DNA from 4 places in the Arthrobacter sp. StoSoilB20 genome. Region 3 is predicted to be linked to each of the others. Evidence: riboswitches for the same ligand, from Rfam matches in the RefSeq annotation. Region 3 holds a riboswitch; each other region holds the start of a gene.
What was found. A riboswitch is a leader RNA that binds a small molecule or an ion and turns the genes downstream of it on or off. The one in region 3 is predicted to bind S-adenosylmethionine.

Region 1 (5,254 bases), 1.4 Mb from region 3:
TAGATGGTGGTGTCGGCGTTCGCGGCCGACTGGCCATGCCGGATCATGAAAATTCTCGCTGGGGCGCCCATCCCACCAAGCATAGGGTGGGTACATGCTTCTTGCTTCCCGACGGCGATTACGCGCCGAAGTGCTGATTGTCCTGGGCTTGTCCCTGGGCCAGTCGGCCGTGTATTCCGTGGTGCAACTCCTGGACAAGATGACGCGGGCTCCTTTGGCTGATGCCACGTCCACCCTGAACAGGTCCCAAAACACCCGCGAGTACTTTGACCTCACCTACCAGTTACTGGATATCATCTTCGCCCTCGTGCCGGTGGCCCTGGTGTTCTACTTCCTGTCCACCCACAGCCAGGGGAACCGCGACGGCGGCGCCGGCGGGGCTTTCGCCCGGCTGGGCTTCAACTTCGCCCGGCCCGGAAAGGACCTGCTGCACGGCGTGGGACTTGCTGCGCTGATCGGCATTCCCTCCCTGGGCCTCTATGCTGCCGGCCGGGCCCTGGGCATTACCACTGCGATCGTCCCCAGCGGCTTGGACGCCTACTGGTGGACCGTGCCCGTACTCATCCTCTCGGCCGTGCGGCACGGGATCGTCGAAGAAGTGATCGTGGTGGGGTACCTCATGGACCGCTTCGGCAAGTTTGGCTGGAGCGCGCCGGTGGCCATTGTGGTCAGCGCCGTCCTGCGGGGAAGCTACCACCTGTACCAGGGCTTTGGACCCTTTATCGGCAATGTGGTGATGGGCCTGGTGTTCGCCTGGATCTACACCAGGACCAAGCGGGTGATGCCCTTGGTGATCGCCCATGCCCTGCTGGACATTGTGGCCTTTGTCGGCTTCAGTTTGTTCGGCAAGGCGATCGGGCTGGGGTAGGCAGGGCAAGTTAAAAGTATCCGGCCGCCATCGGTGGGTGACGTCATTGGCACCCGCTGATGGCGGCCGAAGTTTGTTCCAGGCCGACGTTTGTTCCGGGCAGGATCGACCGGCGGCGGGACTGGCCCGGGGGAGGGGGCTGTCAGATGGTGACGGCTCCTGAGGCGGTTTCGAAAGTTACGGACATGATTCCCGGAGTGCCATGCGGTGCCATCCATTGGACAGCAACGTCTTCAAGCGGCTTCTCCACCGCTTCTCCGAGCCATTCCGTGACGCGTTCCGCCGAGCCTGCAATGGTGAGGCTGGACATCTTGACGTCGCTCTCGTAGATCCTGGACGGGTGCAGTGAGGGGTCGCCCTCCCACTTGAGCAAGTACGGGACCTGGGGATCTGCGATCAAGCCCAGGATGCCGATCTGCTGCCACACCAGTTCCCGGCCGTCAGGGAACTTGCGGTTACCCGGAACGGCTGAGCGGCCAAGGCGGTCCTCGAAGGGTGCCAGGTCGTCAACGGCGACGCACCAGCCCATCCAGCCGCCACCGGCGGCCGAGCGGGCACGAACTGCCTGGCCAAAAGGTGCTTTGTCGGAAGCGGGGTGGTCCAGGACCTCCACCACTTCCAGGTACTTGTTATCCGCAAGGGGAATGATCATGTTCCGGGTACCGAAGCGCGGGTGCACTCCGCCCCGGACAGCGTCCACTCCCAGTGCCGCGGAAATTCGTTCGGTAGTGGCCAAAAGGCCATCTCGTTCACAGGCGTAAGAGACGTGATCCATGCGCATGGCTTCATCTTGGCACTTTGTGATCGGGGTCTCAGCTAAGTCAAGCCTAACTAAGGTGGGATGTGTATAAGTGCTACCGGACGGCGTCATGGAGAGACGCTGAAAGACCGAAAGATTCCACCGGCGTCACAAAGCTGTCTTAGGCTCCGGACACTTCCTAGACTGGGGCCCAGCTCACATGCAGCACGTTTCCACAGAACCCATGCGCCACGAACAGGAGAACTCCATGTCCCAAGGATGGTCTTTCGAAACCCGCCAGATCCACGCAGGCCAGGAGCCCGACTCCGCAACGGGAGCAAGGGCGCTGCCGATCTACCAGACCACGTCCTTCGTGTTCCCCAGCGCCGAAAGCGCAGCCAGCCGCTTTGCCCTGGCTGAGCTCGCACCCATCTACACCAGGATCGGCAACCCCACCCAGGATGCGGTGGAACAGAGGATCGCAAGCCTCGAAGGCGGTTTGGGTGCGCTCCTGCTGAGCTCGGGCCAGGCTGCGGAGACCTTCGCCATCCTCAACATCGCCGAGGCCGGAGACCACATCGTTGCAAGCCCCAGCTTGTACGGCGGCACCTACAACCTGCTGGCCCACACCCTGAAGAAGTTCGGCATCTCGGTGACGTTCGTACAGGACCCGGACAACCTGGACCAGTGGCGCGATGCCGTGCAGCCGAACACCAAGCTCTTCTTTGGCGAGGTGGTGTCGAATCCGCGCCAGGACGTCCTGGACATCGAGGGAGTTGCCCGGACTGCCCACGAAGCCGGCGTGCCGCTGATCGTAGACAACACGCTGTCCACGCCCTACCTCATCCGTCCCATTGAGTGGGGCGCCGACATCGTGGTCCACTCCGCCACCAAGTATCTCGGCGGCCACGGTTCTGCCATTGCCGGCGTGATTGTCGATTCCGGCAACTTCGATTTCGGTAAGGACCCGGAGCGCTACCCGGGCTTCAACACCCCGGACCCCAGCTACAACGGCCTGGTCTACGCGAGGGACCTGGGCAAGGACGGAGCATTGGGCGCCAACCTCTCCTACGTCCTGAAGGCCCGCGTCCAGTTGCTCCGCGATCTCGGCTCAGCTGTTTCACCGTTCAATGCCTTCCTGATTGCCCAGGGCCTTGAGACGCTGAGCCTGCGGGTGGAGCGCCATGTAGCCAACGCCAGCAAGGTGGCCGAGTGGCTGGAAGCCCACGACGACGTCGAATCGGTCGCCTATGCGGGCCTGCCGTCCAGCCCGTGGTATGACCGCGGCCGCAAATACGGTCCCCGGGGTACCGGGGCCATTGTGGCGTTCAACATCAAGGGCGGCGTTGAAGCCGGCAAGCGATTCGTGGACGGTCTGGAACTGCACTCGCATGTTGCCAACATCGGCGATGTCCGATCCCTGGTCATCCACCCGGCCTCCACCACGCACAGCCAGTTGACCGTGGAGCAGCAGGTCGCCGCGGGCGTGAACCCTGGGTTGGTGCGTTTGTCGGTGGGCATCGAGCACGTGGATGACATCATCGCAGACCTCGAAGCTGGATTCCGGGCCGCCAAGGGAGCCTGAACCCTCCGCTGAAAGCTGTCGGGCGGCTGTAGCCGCCTCAACCAAGGGGATGCCGTCCGGGCCGTCGATTATTCGCCGGACGGCATCCCACGGCGGCGATTGGTGAACGAAGCTGCCCAAAACCGTCACACTGTTGTCACATTCTTCGCCAGAACCGCCCTGTATTTCCTAGACTCTTCGTATTAGGTCATGAGTGCCAGCACACAGCCCCGGCTTGCTGGCCGGCAACCCTCCTCCGCGGTGGGGTGCCCCGGGTGAAGACCTGGCCTGTTCGCACGCAAGGCGACGGGCAAGCGCGAGGTTAAGGTGTCAAAGGAATGACCATTACTGCTACAGCCCTTCCAAAATCCGGAGAAGAAGACGGAACCGTCAAGTACGCCGGCATCGGGCCGTTGGAACTTGAAGCCGGCGGGTTCCTTCCCGACGTCGTCCTGGCTTACGAGACCTGGGGCCAGTTGAATGCAGATTCCTCCAACGCCGTCCTGATCCAGCATGCCCTCACGGGCAGCACCCACGTGGCACGGGGAGCCACGGACGAGGAAGGCTGGTGGGAGCAATTGGTAGGCCCCGGAGCCACCATCGATACCAACAGGTTCTTCGTGGTCTCCATCAACATCGTGGGCGGCTGCTATGGAAGCACGGGACCGTCGTCGGAGGCACCCGATGGCCGCCCCTGGGGCTCCCGGTTTCCGTTGGTCACCTTGCGCGACAGCACTGTGGCAGAAGGGCGCCTCGCCGATGCCTTGGGAATCGACTCCTGGCACGCCGTCCTGGGTGGATCCATGGGCGGTGCCCGCGCCCTGGAATGGGCTGTGACCTACCCGGAACGCGTCAAACGCTGCGCCGTGATTTCCGTAGGCGCCTACAGCACGGCCGAGCAGATCGCCTTCGCGCAGGCCCAAACACTGGCCATCCGCCAGGACCCGAACTTCAACAACGGCGACTACTACGCAGGCAGGGCACCTGAACACGGGCTGGCCTTGGCCCGGCGGATCGCCCACATCACGTACCGCTCGGCGCTGGAACTGGATTTCCGCTTCGGCCGGGAAGCCCAGCACCAGGAGACACCCCTGGCCGCCGCGGTGCTCGGTGAGCGTGGCAGGTATCAGGTGGAAAGCTACTTGGACCACCAGGGGACAAAGCTCGTCCACCGCTTTGATGCCAACAGCTACATCGCCATCACAGAAGCCCTGATGTCCCACGACGTCGCACGCGGCCGGGGATCCCTGGAGTCAGCTTTGTCGCGGACCACGGCGGAGTTTTTCGTGGCAGCGGTGGATAGCGACAGGCTGTATTTTCCCGCTCAATCCCGGGAGTTGGCAGCCGCGCTCCCTGGTGTGGTTCCGGTCCATGTTATTGAGGCACCGATCGGCCACGACGGTTTCCTCACGGAGATTGGGCAGCTCGCTCCGCAGCTTCGGGAAGCCTTCTTCGCCTGAGCTGCCGGCTGCCGCGGGCTGGGTCGGCCGTAAGCCTCAGCCGTTCATGATCTCGCCGCGCTGCTTCATGTAGTCCTCCATGGCGATCTCTCCGTTGCTGAACTTCGCGTCCAGCTCAGCCAGCTTGCGGGCACGGTAGCCTTGCGGCTCCGGGCTGCCGGCGGCAGGGTACGGCGTGGGGGATGAAGTGCCCGACGGCGACCCGGACTGCGGTGACGTCTCCGCCGGGCGGATGACGGTCGGCTCGGACGACTGGCCGGGGTAGTTCTGCTGCGGGTAACTTTCCGGTGGGTACGACTGGCCGGGGTAGTTCTGCTGCGGGTAACTTTCCGGTGGGTACGGCTGGCCGGGGTAGTTCTGCTGCGGTGGGTAGCCCGGACCGGGCAGGTTCTGCGGTGGGTAGCCGGGGTCGCGGAACGTTCCTTGCTGGATCCGGCGGGCTCGGGAGCGGTTGTACATGCGGATCCCGAGCGGAATCAGCCACGAGCAGACGATGATCCAGAAGATCAGATTGTTCACAGTGCAGGCCTCCTAGGTCTCGTTCCAGCTTAGCCCTGCCATCCAGCATGGACTTTGCCCAAGGGAACCGAGCAGTCCGGAGGCACTGGCACTTTCACACGAGC
Region 2 (5,254 bases), 1.9 Mb from region 3:
TGGAGGGGACCTCTGAAGAGGGACCGTCATAGATGAATTTCAAACCCGTGGCCACGCTGGCCTGCCGGATGGCCTCTTCCACCAACAGCTGCCAGGAGGGATCGGCCAGGTCCGAGTTCACCACGTAATGGATGGGCCTGCAGGGGGAATACGCCAAGGGGGTGCCGTCCTCTTTCACGGCGAGGAACTTGTAGGAAGTGCTGGTCCGGTTCACGGGCGCCGGGGTTCCCAGCGGTGCATCTGCCTCTTCCAAACCTGGCACAGGGTCCTGGCGTTGCCCGAACGGAACCAGCCCGGGCCGGGGCGCCTGGCTCTGCGTCGCGGAGGAGCCGTACAGGAACCGCTGGAGGTCGCCGCTGAAATAGGCCCCCGCACATACCAGGCCCAGGATGCCCAGGAAGAACAGGATGGCCGCGATGCTGCTGTGCTTGATGGGAGGTGTCGGCGTGGGCTCCGGCGCGTAGTGATGGAGGCTGTCCAGGGGATCATTTGGGGGATCATTTGAGGGATCATGGGGGCGGCGGGGATCGGGGTCCTGCCACTGGGGCGGCCCGTAAGGTTCCATGGAACCCCCTGACGTCGAGGCTGCGACGGGAGGTGGGGCGCCGCCGTCGGCCGTAATCGCCAGCATAGGGCCGGACGGGCCGGGAGTCCATGGCCAGGGAACGGGCTCTCAGATGTCCTTGCGGCAGGGGGCTGAGGCAAGGAGGTGCAGGCCCGTCAGGTCGCCCGCGGCAAGACCGTCAGGGGCGCCGATCTCGGGATACATCAATTGGACCGGGTCATCAACGTGGTCCAAACCCATGACGTGCCCCAATTCGTGCTGCATGACCGCCAGAACGTAGTCTGCTCCTTCAGGGCTGGCGAGGAGTTCGGAGACCTGGGGTGTGTCCAGCTCCAGGCTGCCCGTGATGTAGCTTTTGGGTCCTTTGTTGAGCGAATACATGGTGCTGCCGCCGGTACCAATGACTTTGTCCGCCAACGCCGGTGCCGCTTCAGGGGTGGTCCACGAAATCAGCAGGGGAGCCCAACGATCGCCGTATTTGGCCGGTTGATAGGGCTCCCGGCGGTCCACCGGCAACTCGTCGGTGGTGCCGTCGTTGATGAACCGGATCCCGGAAGCGGCGGAGACGTTGGCGATCGCCGTCTCCAGCAGGGCATCGGAGCCCTCCGGCGCGGAGGCATTGTTCACCACGTAGTGCAACGGCCGGCAGGGCGAGTACCCCACCGGAGTGCCGTCGTCGTTGGTGGCCAGGAACTTATATGAACTGTTGATGGTGGCGGGCGGCGCCGGCGGGGCCAGCGGGGCGTCCGCCTCCTCCAGCCCGGGAGGCGGGGCGTCTTCCGCGCGTGCGGGCGCGGCCTGCTTTTGCGCGCCCGGCGCTGCTCCAGGGACGCTCAGACCCGGGAAAAGGGCCGTGATCCGTGGGTCGCCATGCAGATAGCCGCTGACCAGCACTGCCACTACAGCGGCAACTGCGGCCATGAGCACACCCCGCAGAATGCGCCACACTGTACCGGCACGCCGGTGTCTGGGCGCACGCGTTTCCCGCTCTGAGTCCACGGTTCTCCATTCCTCACGCCCTGGTCACGCGGGGCAGCGCGGAGGACGAACCAACATTACGGGCTGCGGGGGGAGCCGTCCAAACTAGACGATGGTGGCGCCGAACACCAGGCCCAGCCCGTAGGTGGCGGCAGCTGCTCCCAACCCGATCGCGAGCTGGCGCAGGCCGCGGCTCAGCGGCGAGGTTCCGGACAGCAAGCCCACGACGGCGCCGGTCGCCAGAAGCGCGACGCCCACCAAAGCGCCGGCCACTACCAAGGCGGCGAAGCCGGTCATCCCAAAAATGAAAGGCAGGATGGGAACGATGGCGCCGGAGGCGAAGAAGCAGAAACTGGACATTGCCGCGCCCCACGCCGAGCCAACGGATTCGTGCTCATCGGTGGCAGGCTTCTCAGGCTGCAAGGAAAGGCTGGGATCGCAATCGCAGCTGAACAAGCCCATGCGCTCCGCGGCCCGGTGCTCTGCGGCCTCACGCGTCATTCCGCGGGCTAGGTAGACCAAGACCAACTCGTTGTGCTCGATGTCCAGGGACGGTGCGGCCGTGAGGGTGGCTTGCGTTGGCAACGTAGCGTTGAGCAGTTCGCGCTGGGAGCGGACCGAGACGTATTCCCCGGCGCCCATGGACAACGCGCCAGCCAATAAGCCTGCCACGCCGCTCATCAGCACCACGGGACTGGGCACACCTGTGGCGGCCATGCCCATGACCAGCGAAAGGTTGCTCACCAAACCGTCGTTGGCGCCGAAGACCGCGGCCCGGAAAGTTCCGGAGAGCCTGTTCCGTCCCCGCGTTGCCAGGCCACGGACAACTTCCTCGTGGATCTGCTCGTCAGCCACCATGGCAGGAGTTGCTGCGGGTTCGGTGCCGTAAGGGGAGCGGCCCTCTGCGCGCTGGGCCAGGGCGAGTACGAAGACTGATCCGAAGTTGCGGGCCAGGAAGCCCAGGAACTGGCTCCGGGCAGATGCTGCCTTGGGCATTCCGGCGTGCTCGCCCAGGAGCTTGAGCCAGTGGGCCTCGTGGCGGCCTTCGGCCTCGGCCAGAGCCAGCAGGATTTGGCGCTCTTCTCCATCGCGTCGCTGGGCCAGTTCGCGGTAGACGGCGGCTTCGGCCCGCTCGTCGGCCAGGTACTGCCGCCAGCGGCGGATGTCCGAGGACGTGGGATGCTGCGAGGCGTTGCCGGGGTCTGCTGTTTCGGGGGCGGGGTCCGGAGCGGGGCTCGACGAACCGTGGGATTCCTGGTGCTTTTGCACTTTTTCTCCTGTGCTGGGTGGGGTAGTTGCGGCCCCATTGCACGCCCCACTGTACCGCGTATTTGCGCGGTTTTTTGGCCGGTATTCCTCAATCGGAATGTTCGGCGCACCGTAATTTTGGGCCCTTGACCCTCGCCTGCGCCGGTGCTCAGATGGAAGGACAGGGGCGGGGCCCACCCCGCACACGGTCACCAGGGCTTTGAGCGGCCCGCGAGACGGAGGTTGCACCATGGACACCACCGAATCACACGCCAACCACCCGGAACGGACCACCATTGAGTCCGACCCGGCCTACGATTACGCCGAAGACCAGCCAGTGGACGAACCCTGGGTAGAGGAAGTAGACGCCCCGGAGGACGACGAACGCGTGGTTCCCCTGGACGAGTCTGAAGAATTCCGCGAGGAAGACGAAGAGATCTAGGACGGGTCCTGGTCGGTGAGGGTGTAGTGCTGCTGCGCACCCGCCCGTTGGCCGACGGCGGCAACAGTCACCGTGAGGGTCCTGGTCGGCCCGCACCAGCGGGTGGGCCTGACGGCCCGGGCCAACGCCCCCGCGATCAGGTGCGGTTGGGGATGGCGGAACTTTGCCGTTCCAGCTTTTGCCACGATCGTCACCGTGCCGAGGAAGAGATCGACGGCGGGAATCACCGCGACCGTCGAGGCAACGGGGGCCGTGGGCTTGGAAATTGCCGGGTCTGATGAGTCGGCCGGGGTGGTAGTGCCTTGGTACGGCAAGGGACTTCTCCTTGGGGAGTGCTCTTGCCCGCTCGGTTGTCTCTGGTCCGGGACGGGCCGCTTCCTCATCCGAACCACCCGTGAACATGGGGTTGGTGTGTGGCCAGTCGGAGCTTGGCACCACATCTCTTGAAGCTGGGACAACCTTACCGCACACCACCCACCCCCTCCCTCCCTCCCGTTGTGAGGCCTGCTCTGCGGGCTTTGGCGAGGTTTTGGGGAGCAAAGCGGGCCACGCAACGCCCTCTTCCCTCCCGTTGTGAGGCCTGCTCTGCGGGCTTTGGCGAGGTTTTAGGGAGCAAAGCGGGCCACGCAACGCCCTCTTCCCCGGGGAAAAAACAGCGGCGGCGCTTCCCCGAAAAGGGGAGGCGCCGCCGTCGAACTTTGTTGTTGGGGTATTGCGTGGGGTCCTACTTGTGGCTGCTGACCGGGTGGGCCTCAGGGGGAAGTTCCTCAGAGACGGCCCCGGCAACGCGCTTGTCCCAGGCCTCGCGGACTGCAGGGTCGGTGGGCGGGGTGAGCAGCGAAATCACCACGTAGGCGATGAAGGAGGCGGCGAGACCGTAGTAGATCGGCTCGTTGGCGTAGACGCCGTCCGCACTCGGAATGATACCGGCGGCGAAGAGGATCAGCAGGGCAAGCGTCAGCACCGAGCCCACTGCCATGGACCACGCGGCGGCGATGCCCGTACCGCGCTTCCACACCAGGCCGCCGAGGATTGCCACCAGGAGGCCGCCGACCAGGATGTCGTAAGCGATGGTGAGGGCAACCACCACGTCCTGTGCGGCCATGGAGATCAGTACGGCCACAACACCGAGTCCAAGGACCCAGTAGCGGTTGGCCTTGACATCGTGCTCGGGGTTCTCGCTGTCATCGGTGTTGATGGTCTTGCCGAACCAGCTGGCCACGAACGGAACTACGTCGGCGCGGGCAACCGTTGCCGCTGCAATCAACGCTCCGGAAGCGGTGGACATCATGGCGGCAACAGCTGCTGCCATCACCAGGCCGCCGATACCGACGGGCAGGATGTGCGTTGCAACCTCTGCGTAGACAACGTCCTTGCCGAGGTTTGCGACGTCGATATCCGGGAGCGCTACACGGGCAGCCAGACCGATCAGTGCACCCGCGATGCCGTAGAGGATGCAGTAAACACCGGCGGTGGCGCCGCCCCAGCGTGCAACGGTGGGGGTCTTGGCAGTGAACACACGCTGCCAGATGTCCTGGCCGATCAGCAGGCCCAGGGTGTAGACCACAAAGTACGTGATGATGGTCTGGGTGCCGATGCCGTCGATCTGGAAGAAGCTGTCCTCAAGCCGTGAACGGATGCCATCCATGCCACCGGCTGCGTTCATGACGAACGGGAGCATGAGGAAGAAGATGCCTACGGTCTTGATGATGAACTGCACCTGGTCGGCCAGGGTAATGGACCACATGCCGCCGATGGTGGAGTAGACCAGGACGATCGCGCCGCCGACTGCGATCGCCAGCCAGCGTTCCCAATCGAAGAGGACCACGAAGATGGTGGCGTAGGCACCGGTGGAGGTTGCGCAGAGCATGAGTGTGTAGGCCAGCATGACGATGCCGGAGGTCTGTGTTGCCCTGCTGCCGTAGCGCAGGCTCAGCATCTGGGAGACCGTGTAGATCTTCAGGCGCTGGATGGTGCCGGCGAACAGCAGGCTGAGCAGCAGGACGCCCGAGCCAATGGCT
Region 3 (5,254 bases):
AGTGCCGTGAACTTGCCCGTCCCCGCTCCGATGTCTGCGGCTGTCCCGGCTCCTTCGGGAACCAGCCACTCGACGGAGTCCAGGGGATACCCGGGCCGTACGCGATCGTAGTGCTCTCCGCCATCCTGGAAGCTTTGGCCGAATTCATGGCGGCGGTGGGCATGAAGCTTGGGTCCACGTGGTCCGGCCGGTGCGGGAATGGCGGGCCGCCCGTTCGAGGCAGCCGTAGAACGTATCGCCACCAAAGACTCCTTCACAGGCTCGCCAAAAAGGTACCCTACGAATTTACCGCAGCGGACACGACCTGATGCCCCGCGTCCGGGAAGCCCACCGGTCCCAATGGAGCGGCTTGCCCCACGGTGATGTCTTAGTCGGCGGTGATGTCTTGGTCCGCGGTGGCGCTGTAGTCGACGGTGATGTCTTAGTCGGGCGGGGGCGCTTTAGTCCACAGTGCAGGGAGCGGCACCAGCTGTGCCGGGAGTATTGGGAGCCCACTCGGGGTAGGTGCGGTGGTCATTGGCAGGTACCCAGCGGCCTTCGTCCACCACGTAGTCCCAGCCAAGTCCGTTGCCCTTGAGGTTCTCGATGCCCGCCAGCAGCCTTGTGGCGTCCTCCAAACGGGAGCCAACGCCAAAGCTTGCACGTAGGGATCCCGAGGGAAGGCCCAGGCGCTTGAGCAACGGGTGGGCGCAGAAGCGGCCGTCCCGGAGGCCAACGCCGTGCTCGGCAGCCAGGTAGGCGGCGACCAAACCGGCGTCGAATCCTTCCACGGAGAAGTTGACGACGCCAATGGTGTCCACGGAGTCGGAGAAGATCCGGTGTACCGTCACTCCCTCAATGGCCTCAAGACCGTCCACCAGGTAGGAGCGGATGGCGGCCTCGTGGGAGTGCCAGGCCTCCTGGTCCAGTCCGGCGAGGACCTGCGTCGCCCGTGCAAGGGTTGCGGCGCCGAGCACGTTGGGGGAGCCGCCCTCGTGACGGGCGGGTCCGGTGGCCCAACTGACGGAGTCCAGGCGGGCTTCACGGACGGCGCCTCCACCGGCCAGGTGCGGGGTGCCGGCGTCGAGCCAGTCCGGACGGCCCACCACTACACCGGCACCGAAGGGCGCGTACAGCTTGTGGCCCGAGAAAACGATGTAGTCGACGTCGGCTTCGGTGATGTTGATCCTGCGGTGGGGTGCCAGCTGGGCTGCGTCAACCACGATCCTGGCGCCGTACTCATGTGCCAAGGACGCGAGTTCGGCTATCGGGAGGATCTCGCCGGTGACGTTCGAGGCGCCGGTGACTGCGAGGAGGCTGACCCCGCCCTGCGCCAACTCGGCGCGGAGCTTGTCCAGCGTCGCGGCCAGCGTGGAGGCCGCTACCACGCTGCGGTGCGGTACGCCTTGCCAGGGGAGCAGGTTGGCGTGGTGCTCGATGTCCAGGTAGAGGACTTCGCCGGAGAACGTGCCATCGGTCTGCGGAAGGCAGCCGGCCAAAAGGTTCAGGGAATCGGTGGTGTTCCGCGTAAAAATGACGGAATCGTCCGGGCGCCCACCCACGAAGTCGCGCACGATGTTGCGCGAGTTCTCATAGACCGAGGTACTGATCTGTGAAGCATACCCAGCGCCGCGGTGCACGCTGGCGTAGTAAGGCAGGACCTCGTTGAGATATGCCGAGACGATGGTCAGTGCCGGAGCCGATGCTCCATAGTCCAGGTTGGCGTAACGAACGTGGCCGCCTTGGATCAGCGGGGCCTGCAGCTCGGCGCCTGTGACCGCGGCGAGCGGGCGGATTGCAGCAGCTGCCGGTGACGGGGCTTCTTCGACAAAGGAAGGAATGGCGTTGGCATCGAACGTGACAGTACTCATGGGACCTCATTCAAGAGGGACCCCCATAGGGGATCCGCGCTTGCCGCATCCGTTCCGGACCGGCCGGGTCGTCACCCGGGGCACCCCACCGCGAATGGAGGGTTGCCGGCCAGCAAACCGGGGTTTAGCGCTGGCACTCGTGACCTGTAAAAAAGGTTAGGGCACCTCCAGCGGCCCTCCAAAGTCGCTGCGCAATGTTAAGCACTTTGTTACGTCAGGCTTGTAAAACGGAACTTTGGCGAAGAAAAAACGGCAGACGCCCACCAAAGGGGGCATCCGCCGTCGAATATTCGCTGAAAGGACCTAAATGTTGCCAGCGGACTGGAACTAGAGGAGATCGTCCAAACCTGGGTTGAGACGCTTGAGTACCTCTGAGTGCAGGATTGAATTGGTCGCCAGTGCGTTGCCGCCGAAAGGGCCGTCCTCGCCTTCAAGGGAGGTAAAGCGGCCACCGGCCTCAGTCACGATCGGGACGAGGGCTGCCATGTCGTAGAGGTTCAGTTCGGGCTCGCAGGCGATGTCCACGGCACCCTCGGCGACGAGGCAGTAGGACCAAAAGTCACCGTAGGCGCGGGTTCGCCAGACGTCCTCCGTCAGTCCAAGGAACTCGTCCAGGTTGCCGCGTTCCTTCCAACCGGACAGGCTCGAGTACGACAACGAGGCATCGGAGAGCTGGGTGACGTTGGAGACCTTCAACCGCGTGGCCGCAGCCAGGGACCGGCCCATGTAGGCACCCATGTCCTTGGCGGCCCACCAGCGCTTGCCCAAGGCGGGGGCGCTGACAACACCCACTACCGGTTCTCCCTCATCAACCAACGCGATCAACGTAGCCCACACCGGTACACCCCGGACAAAGTTCTTGGTGCCATCGATGGGATCAATGATCCAACGGCGCGAGCCATGTCCGCTGCTGCCAAATTCCTCACCCAGGACTGCATCGCGGGGACGCGAACGCGAGAGTTGACCCCGGATGGCTTCCTCGGCCGCTTTGTCAGCGTCAGTGACAGGGGTGAGGTCGGGCTTGGTTTCGATCTTGAGGTCCAAAGCCTTGAAGCGATCCATGGTTTGGGCGTCGACGGAATCAGCGAGGACGTGGGCAAGGCGCAGGTCATCGTTGTAGGTGGAAACGGGATGGGTCATGCCACCAAACTATCCTGAAACACTCGTTGCAGGGGGGAGGTGAAGCCCCAAACGATCAGTTGACGGTGCCCAGTTCCTTGGTCTCTTTTGCTTCCAACCGTGGGTCCGCACCCAGCAGCCGGCGCAGCGAAGCCAACCGCGCCACACCCGACGGTCCGGCATGGCCCTCGTTCACCCATGAATCCAGTCCACAGTTGATGGCGGTGGCATCGTGCTTGCAGCCCCGTTCGCAAGCCTCGGTTCCAGGCTCGAGATCCGGGAAGGAATGCAGAATCCGGTCCGGATCCACGTGGGCAAGGCCGAAGGACCTGATGCCGGGAGTGTCGATGATCCAACTGCCGGCCGGGGCGTCGGAAAGTTTCAGGGCCAACGCGGAGGAGGAAGTATGCCGGCCACGGCCTGTGACGGCATTAACGCCGCCGGTTGCCCGCTCTGCCCCCGTCAGGGCATTGACCATGGTGGACTTGCCGACGCCTGAATGGCCGAGCATCACGGTGACTTTTCCGCCGAGGTGGGAGCGCAGCTGGGCTACGGCATCCCTGTCCAGGCGGGCTGAGAGGCCGTCGTCGGATCGGGCGTCGATGCCGCCTGCTTCGGAGTCGGCGGTGCGGCTGATGATCACCGGGAAGTCCAGGCTGAGGTAGTTGGCGAGCAGTTCCGCTGGATCCTTGACATCCGCCTTGGTGATAAGAAGCAACGGCTCAATGCCGGCGTCATAGGCTGCCACCAGGGCGCGATCAATGAACCCGGTGCGCGGTTCGGGGTTGGCGGCCGCCACCACAATGACCAACTGATCGGCATTGGCCACCACTACCCGTTCGATCGGGTCGGTATCGTCGGCACTGCGGCGCAGGAGGGTCCGCCGTTCTTCCACCCTGACCAGCCTCGCCAGGGTGTCCGGCGATCCGGAGACGTCGCCCACCAAGGCCACGAAGTCCCCGGGTACTACCGGGTTCCGCCGCAATTCGCGGGCACGGGCAGCGATAACGACGCGGGCGTTCGCGGAATCCTCGTCCACAATCGCCCTGTAGCGCCCACGGTCAACGGTGATGATCCGGCCAATAACCGCGTCATCGTAGCTGGGCCTGTCCTTGGTCCTTGGCCTGGACCCTTTTTTGTTGGGTCGGATCCGGACGTCGGACTCATCCCAGGAGCGTGCATCACGGCCCATGGTCAGTTGTTCTCCACCGTGGTGCCGGAGATGGTTCCCACCATTCGGGCCCACATTTCAGGAAACTCCGGCATGGTCTTGGACGTCGTGGCGATGTCTTCGACCTGGACGCCCTCGACGGCGAGGCCCAAGATGGCTCCTGCCGTGGCCATGCGGTGGTCAGCGTAGCTGTGGACGACCCCGGCGTGCAGTGTGGCTGGTCGGATGATGAGGCCATCGGCGGTCTCTTCTGCGTCGCCGCCCAAGGCGTTGATTTCGTTGACCAGTGCTGCGAGCCGGTCTGTTTCGTGGCCACGGAGATGGGCAATTCCGGTCAGCCGCGAGGGGCCATCGGCCAGTGCGCACAAGGCCGCCACCGTGGGCGCGAGTTCACTGGTTTCGTCGAATTCCGAGCCCTTGACCACCGGGCCGCCCGTCACCGTAAGAGTCCCGTTTTCCAGCGTGACGGTGGCTCCCATGGCAGTGAGGATGGACCGCCACATATCGCCGACCTGGGTGGTTCCGGCCGGCCAATTGGGGATGCGGACAGTGCCCCGCGTTGCCAGTGCCGCGGCCAGGAAGGGCCCGGCGTTGGAGAGGTCCTGCTCGATCCTCTGGTCGAACGCCCGGATGGGGCCGGGGGACACCCTCCAATGGTTGGGCACGGAGTCATCAACGCTGACACCAACGCTGCGGAGGACTTCCACGGTCATGGTGATGTGGTCCAGGCTGGGCACGGGCTTGCCGACGTGTTCCAGGTGGAGTCCTTCGGTGAACCGCGCCCCCACCAGCAGCAGTGCGGAGACAAACTGCGAGGACGCACTGGCATCGATCACCAAATGGCCGCCCCGGACTTCGCCGGTGCCTTCCACGGTGAAGGGAAGAGCCGACGGCGTCCTGCCGCCCTCTGCTGCAACAGGGACACCGAGGGCAATCAGGGCCTCAATGATGGTTCCCATGGGCCTGTTGCGGGCGTGGGGGTCGCCGTCGAAGACGGTAGCTCCGGCGCGCAAGGCGGCCAGCGGCGGTACGAACCGCATGACGGTACCTGCAAGGCCGCAGTCGATGGCTGTTTCAGCACTACCTGCAATGACGGCAGCAGGCTGCATCGGGG
Region 4 (5,254 bases), 1.2 Mb from region 3:
CCATCCTGTGACGGGCGAACCCTTGGCCTTGGCCGATGCGCTGCTGGCCACCTACGACCAGCCTGCCACTGCTACCGGGCTCAGTCCCGAGCTCAAGCTCGAGCAGATCGAGACCCAAACCCGGCCCTGCCACAGCTACGCCGAACTCCGGCACCAGATCCGCCGTGGCAGGGTCATGGCCAATGAGGCGGCCCGCCGGCACGGCGCACAGGTTGCTGCGATCGCTACCTCTCCACTGGATTCGAACACCCACACCACCCCGGATCCCCGGTATGCCGCCATGCTGGACCGCTTTGGTATTACCGCCACTGAGCAATTGACGTGCGGATTCCACGTCCATACCTCCGTGGAGTCGCCGGAGGAGGGCGTGGTGATACTGGACCACATCCGCGACAAACTCGCGGTGCTCACGGCGCTCTCCGCCAACTCGCCCTACTGGCGGGGACTCCCCACGGGGTTCGACAGCTACCGCACGCAGGCCTGGAACCGTTGGCCCACCTCAGGACCCTCCGCTCTTTTCGGCTCCCTTACCGCGTATCGACGCCTTGTGAAGCGGCTGCTGGATACGGGCGTGATCCTGGATGAAGGCATGATCTACTTCGATGCCCGCATCTCCCGCAACCATCCCACCGTGGAGGTCCGGGTAGCCGACGTCTGCCTCCGCGCCGAGGACGCGGCCTTGATTGCGGTGCTGGTGCGGGCTTTGGTGGAGACGGCTTCCCTGGAAATGCTCGACGGCGTTGAGCCCACCCCGGTGCCCACGGCACTCCTGCGGATGGCAAGTTGGCAGGCCAGCAATGCCGGGCTGCGCGGAGATCTTCTGGATTTCGGTGATTTCCGGCCACGTCCGGCAGCGGAAGTGGTGTGGGCGTTGGTGGATTATGTGAGCCCGGTCCTGGATGACCAGGGCGAATTGGAACTGGTCAAGGCCGGCATCCAGGAGTTGCTGGATCGGGGCAATGGCGCCCACGAGCAGCGGGAAGCGGCGGTGCGCTTTACCAACAGGAGGCACGGCGGTCAGAGCCAGGCGGGTAGTCCGCCTACCGCGGAAGCCTTGGCCGCCGTCGTCGGGCATGCAGCGAAGGTGACGGTCCGCGGAACCTCTGCCGACGCGCACAAGGAGCCCGCGCCGACGCTGGCCAGGGTCAGGCGGCCCTAGGTCCGCAGGCTTCCCCGGTCTTCCGTGGACTTCGCCACCGTGCCGGCAGCATTGACTGCTCCGGCACGGTGGGAAGGATGCTTCCCCGGCTGCAAGATCAGACCTGCTTGAGGGCCTTCTCCAGGTCCAGGATGAGGTCGTCCACGTCTTCCAGGCCCACCGACAAACGGACCACGCCGTCGCTGAGGCCGATCGCGGCCCGGCCCTCCGGTCCCATGGCCCGGTGGGTGGTGGTGGCCGGGTGGGTGATGAGTGACTTGGAGTCACCGAGGTTGTTGGAAATGTCCACCACGCGCAGCCCATCGAGCAAGGCGAACGCAGCCTCCTTGGCTGAGCGTCCGGCCGAAGGCGACAACTCGAACGTCAGCACCGTACCGCCGGCCTTCATCTGTTTCGCGGCCAGCTCGTACTGCGGGTGGGACTTCAGCAGCGGGTATTTGACCCAGCTGATGGCGGGTTGCTGCTCAAGCCACTCTGCGATCTTCAAAGCCGATGCCGAGCTGTGGTTTACCCGCAGGCCGATGGTCTCCAAACCCTTGGTCAGCACCCAGGCATTGAACGCCGACAGCGACGGGCCGGTGTGCCGCATGAGCTGCTTGACCGGGCCGTCGATGAACTCCTTGGTCCCCAGGATCGCGCCGCCCAGAACACGGCCCTGGCCGTCGATGTGCTTGGTGCCTGAGTACACAATCACGTCCGCGCCCAGCTCACCGCAGCGCTGCAGCAGGGGAGTGGCGAAGACGTTGTCGACGACGACGGTCGCCCCGGCGGCATGCGCCAGTTCGCTGACGGCCGCGATGTCCACGATTTCCTGCATGGGGTTGGACGGTGACTCGAAGAAGACGGCGGTGGTCGGCTCCGAGAGGGCTTCACGCCATTGGTCCAGATCCGGGCCATCCACGAATACCGTCTCCACGCCCCAACGGGGCAGGATCTCATTGAGGATCACAAAGCAGGAACCGAACAAGGACCGGGCGGCCACCACGCGGTCGCCGGCAGCCAGCAAGGCACCCAGGGCGGTGAACACCGCGGACATGCCGGACGCCGTCGCAAAGCATGCCTCGGTTCCTTCGAGCAGCCGCAGCCGCTCCTGGAAGGTGGCCACGGACGGGTTGCCGTAGCGGGAGTAAACGAAGCGTTCGTCCTCGCCGGTGAAGGCACGTTCGGCCGCAGCGGCTGACTCATAAACAAAGCCGGAGTTCAGGAAAACCGGCTCGGACGTTTCCTGGAAATTGGTGCGGTCAAGACCACCGCGAACGGCCTGGGTGTCAGGGCTCCAGCCGGCGGCGTCGGGATTGAATGTCACTTACTCGGTCCCCAGGTTCGTCGGCAGGCCGCGGTTTTTCCAGCCGTTTACGGTGCGCTCGCCGTAGCGGTCCGGTTCGCCTTCAAAGCCTTCAAGGACGTTGTAGGCAGTGAAGCCGGCTTGCGTCGCGGCGATCGCGGCGGAGATGGAGCGCTGGCCGGAGCGGCAGATGAAGACGAGCTCCACGGCTTCGTCCTCGGGTGCCTGCTGCTGCAGGTCCTCGATGAAGCGGGAGTTGGGGATGCCGCCGGCGAGGTTCCACTGGATGAAGAGGGGATCGTTCTCCGTGGCTTTGGTGTCCGGGATGCCGATGTGGGCCCATTCGCCCTCGGTGCGGACATCCACCAGGATCGCGCCTTGTTCAAGCTTGGCCCACGCGTCCTGTGGGGTCAGGTCACCTGCGTAGCTCATGCGTGGCCCTCGAATGCTTCTTCGTCGTCGTAGTTCTCAAGCTGGTCCACTGCGTTGGCTACGGCCGCGTCAGCGTTGGCGATCGCGGCGGGAAGGACAATTGCTTGGGCAACAATGACGGTGGTGCCGTTGAACGTTGCTGCCGGGCTGCCATGGAGCACATAGCCCTCGGCGAGTGCGCTATGGATACGCTCACAAAATTCACGGTTGTCCGGGCCTGTAATCAGGCGGTAGGACAGTTTTTCTTCAGTGGGTTCAGGCATTGCTGGTGCTCCTCAGTCACGCTTGCAGTTCGAATTTGTCGATACGCCGAGTAGTCACCTGAGGCACCCCGCCGGAGAGAGGGTTGCCGACCAGCAAGTCAGGGCTTTGCGCTGGTACTCATTACTCAAGAAAAACGTAACATCGACCGGCCTTGGGCCGCACTTGCGTGCTGTTCTCCGGTCGTCATGTTGCGTAATCGGAGGCCGCCCGGGACCTCACCAAATGTGACGTCCCGGGAGCATAATTGACCCAGTACGACCCCCTGTAACTTCGCATGAAATCAGGTCGCGGTGAACGGACAGAGCAGTTCTACACTCAAGCCCATGCTGCACTTTGGATGGTTTGTAGGCCACGGATTCGGTGTCCAAGGGTGGGGGACGCCGGGCTACGGCCTGGGCTACGACTGGAAGAAACCCGCCCTGTACCAAGAGGCCGTCCGGGCGTTCGAACAATCCGGTTTGGACCTCTTCATCATTGAGGATTCCCTCACCGTGCCGGACACGTACGGCGGATCGGCGGAGGTCTCCCTGGCTCATGCCTCCTTCGCGCCCAAGCATGATCCCCTGGCGCTGGTCCCGTATCTTCTGTCCGCCACCGAGCACCTGGGGATCGTCCCGACGGTCAGCGCGTCCTTTTATCCGCCCTTCACAGCTGCCCGGCTCCTGGCCACGCTGCAACACTTCTCGGAAGGGCAGCTGGGCTGGAACGTGGTGACGTCCGGCAGCGACCTCGCCGCGCAGAACTACGGGCTGGACCAGCAGATAGAACACGACCTCCGGTATGAAAAGGCGGAGGAATTCGTCGACGTCGTCAGGCGGCTCTGGCGGAGTTGGGAACCTGGCGCTGTGGTTGAGGATGTGGAGGCCGGCGTGTTCGCGGACCACAGCAAAGTGCATCCGATCAACCACCACGGCGACTTCTTCAAGGTACGCGGTCCCCTGAATACGGCGCCTTTGCCTGAAGAACCCGTGTTGGTGCAGGCCGGGGCGTCACCGCGGGGGAAAGCGTTCGCAGGTGGCCATGCCGACGTAGCCATTGCCTTGGCCCGCGGCGTTGACGGTATGAAGGCCTACCGCGACTCCATCCGTGCCGAGGCCGCCAAGGCAGGCAGGAATCCCGACGACGTCAAGGTACTTTTCGTCCTTAAGCCCACAGTGGTTGGCTCAACTGCCGAAGCTGAGGACTTGCGGGCCCAGCGCCGCGAACTCACCCAGCGGGACATCGACAGCCAGCTCAACTCCATTTCGTATCTTTCGGTGATCGACTTCAAACAATTCGACCTCGATGCTCCACTGCCGGAACTGAGTACCAACAGCAACCAGGGGACCTTGGAACACTTCGCCAAGGCGGCGCCTCCCGGTTCCACGTTGCGTGAGATCCTGCAGGCCAGGAGCGGCGGGGCAGGGGATTCGATCATCGGCACGGTGGGCCAGATTGCCGACTACCTTGAGTCCACCGGCTCCGAGGTGGGCGGCGACGGGTTCCTCTTTTCCGGTTTCGTGGATCCGGTGACGGTCCATGGCGTGCTGGATAAACTCACTCCCGAACTGCGGCGTCGTGGCCTGTTGAGGAAGAGTTACGGCAATGGTGGGTTCCGGCAGAACCTCCTGGACTTTTGATGGCCTCTGTTGAGCCCCGCACCCTTCATCTGGGGATGACGCCGATTTCCGCGCGGAGTGTTGCCCTGACGGCCGCTGAGTCCTCGTTCCACGTGAAACTCAACCAAGATGCGTTGACTCTGATGACCCGCTCACGGGATGTTCTGGAGCATGCGGCGGCCTCCGGACAGCGGGTTTACGGGCTCAACACTTTGCTTGGATCCGGCAGGGATACCGCTGTGGAGGAGAAGTCACTGCTGGCGTATCAAATCCAAGTCGTCAGGTATCACAACAGCGGCGTGGGCTCCTATCTGGACCGTCCCGCTGCCCGCGCTGTGATCCTGGCCCGGCTCATCGGGTTCAGCCGGGGAGGTTCCGGCGTGCGCCCGGAAACAGCCGCTTTCTATGGGGAGATGCTGAACCGTGGAGTCCTTCCCGCCATCCCGCGCGAAGGCTCGGTGGGTTCCTCGGACCTCACCCAGCTGGCCGCCGTCGCAGCCGTTGCCATTGGTGAGG

Region 1: another riboswitch for S-adenosylmethionine. It lies ahead of LDN85_RS07455 (homoserine O-acetyltransferase); the one in region 3 lies ahead of LDN85_RS13915 (aminotransferase class V-fold PLP-dependent enzyme).
Region 2: another riboswitch for S-adenosylmethionine. It lies ahead of LDN85_RS05385 (hypothetical protein); the one in region 3 lies ahead of LDN85_RS13915 (aminotransferase class V-fold PLP-dependent enzyme).
Region 4: another riboswitch for S-adenosylmethionine. It lies ahead of LDN85_RS19235 (DUF1737 domain-containing protein); the one in region 3 lies ahead of LDN85_RS13915 (aminotransferase class V-fold PLP-dependent enzyme).

Annotation. Positions count from the first base shown of each region.
Region 1 is NZ_AP024651.1:1,660,900-1,666,153, forward strand. It holds gene LDN85_RS07435 (histidine phosphatase family protein) at 1-71, opposite strand, end outside; gene LDN85_RS07440 (type II CAAX endopeptidase family protein) at 95-868, shown strand; gene LDN85_RS07445 (VOC family protein) at 1,011-1,649, opposite strand; gene LDN85_RS07450 (bifunctional o-acetylhomoserine/o-acetylserine sulfhydrylase) at 1,876-3,192, shown strand; SAM riboswitch class IV at 3,378-3,494, shown strand; gene LDN85_RS07455 (homoserine O-acetyltransferase) at 3,510-4,631, shown strand; gene LDN85_RS07460 (hypothetical protein) at 4,668-5,150, opposite strand; gene LDN85_RS07465 (winged helix DNA-binding domain-containing protein) at 5,245-5,254, opposite strand, start outside.
Region 2 is NZ_AP024651.1:1,147,026-1,152,279, forward strand. It holds gene LDN85_RS05365 (matrixin family metalloprotease) at 1-565, opposite strand, end outside; gene LDN85_RS05370 (matrixin family metalloprotease) at 674-1,564, opposite strand; gene LDN85_RS05375 (VIT1/CCC1 transporter family protein) at 1,649-2,812, opposite strand; gene LDN85_RS05380 (hypothetical protein) at 3,042-3,233, shown strand; gene LDN85_RS05385 (hypothetical protein) at 3,230-3,547, opposite strand; SAM riboswitch class IV at 3,563-3,682, opposite strand; gene LDN85_RS05390 (sodium:solute symporter) at 3,958-5,254, opposite strand, start outside.
Region 3 is NZ_AP024651.1:3,068,108-3,073,361, reverse strand. It holds gene LDN85_RS13920 (class I SAM-dependent methyltransferase) at 1-236, opposite strand, end outside; gene LDN85_RS13915 (aminotransferase class V-fold PLP-dependent enzyme) at 441-1,850, opposite strand; SAM riboswitch class IV at 1,882-1,995, opposite strand; gene hisN (histidinol-phosphatase) at 2,178-2,990, opposite strand; gene LDN85_RS13905 (ribosome small subunit-dependent GTPase A) at 3,046-4,161, opposite strand; gene aroA (3-phosphoshikimate 1-carboxyvinyltransferase) at 4,164-5,254, opposite strand, start outside.
Region 4 is NZ_AP024651.1:4,224,872-4,230,125, reverse strand. It holds gene LDN85_RS19250 (glutamate--cysteine ligase) at 1-1,159, shown strand, start outside; gene LDN85_RS19245 (O-succinylhomoserine sulfhydrylase) at 1,257-2,465, opposite strand; gene LDN85_RS19240 (rhodanese-like domain-containing protein) at 2,466-2,876, opposite strand; gene LDN85_RS19235 (DUF1737 domain-containing protein) at 2,873-3,139, opposite strand; SAM riboswitch class IV at 3,153-3,265, opposite strand; gene LDN85_RS19230 (NtaA/DmoA family FMN-dependent monooxygenase) at 3,431-4,759, shown strand; gene LDN85_RS19225 (aromatic amino acid ammonia-lyase) at 4,759-5,254, shown strand, end outside.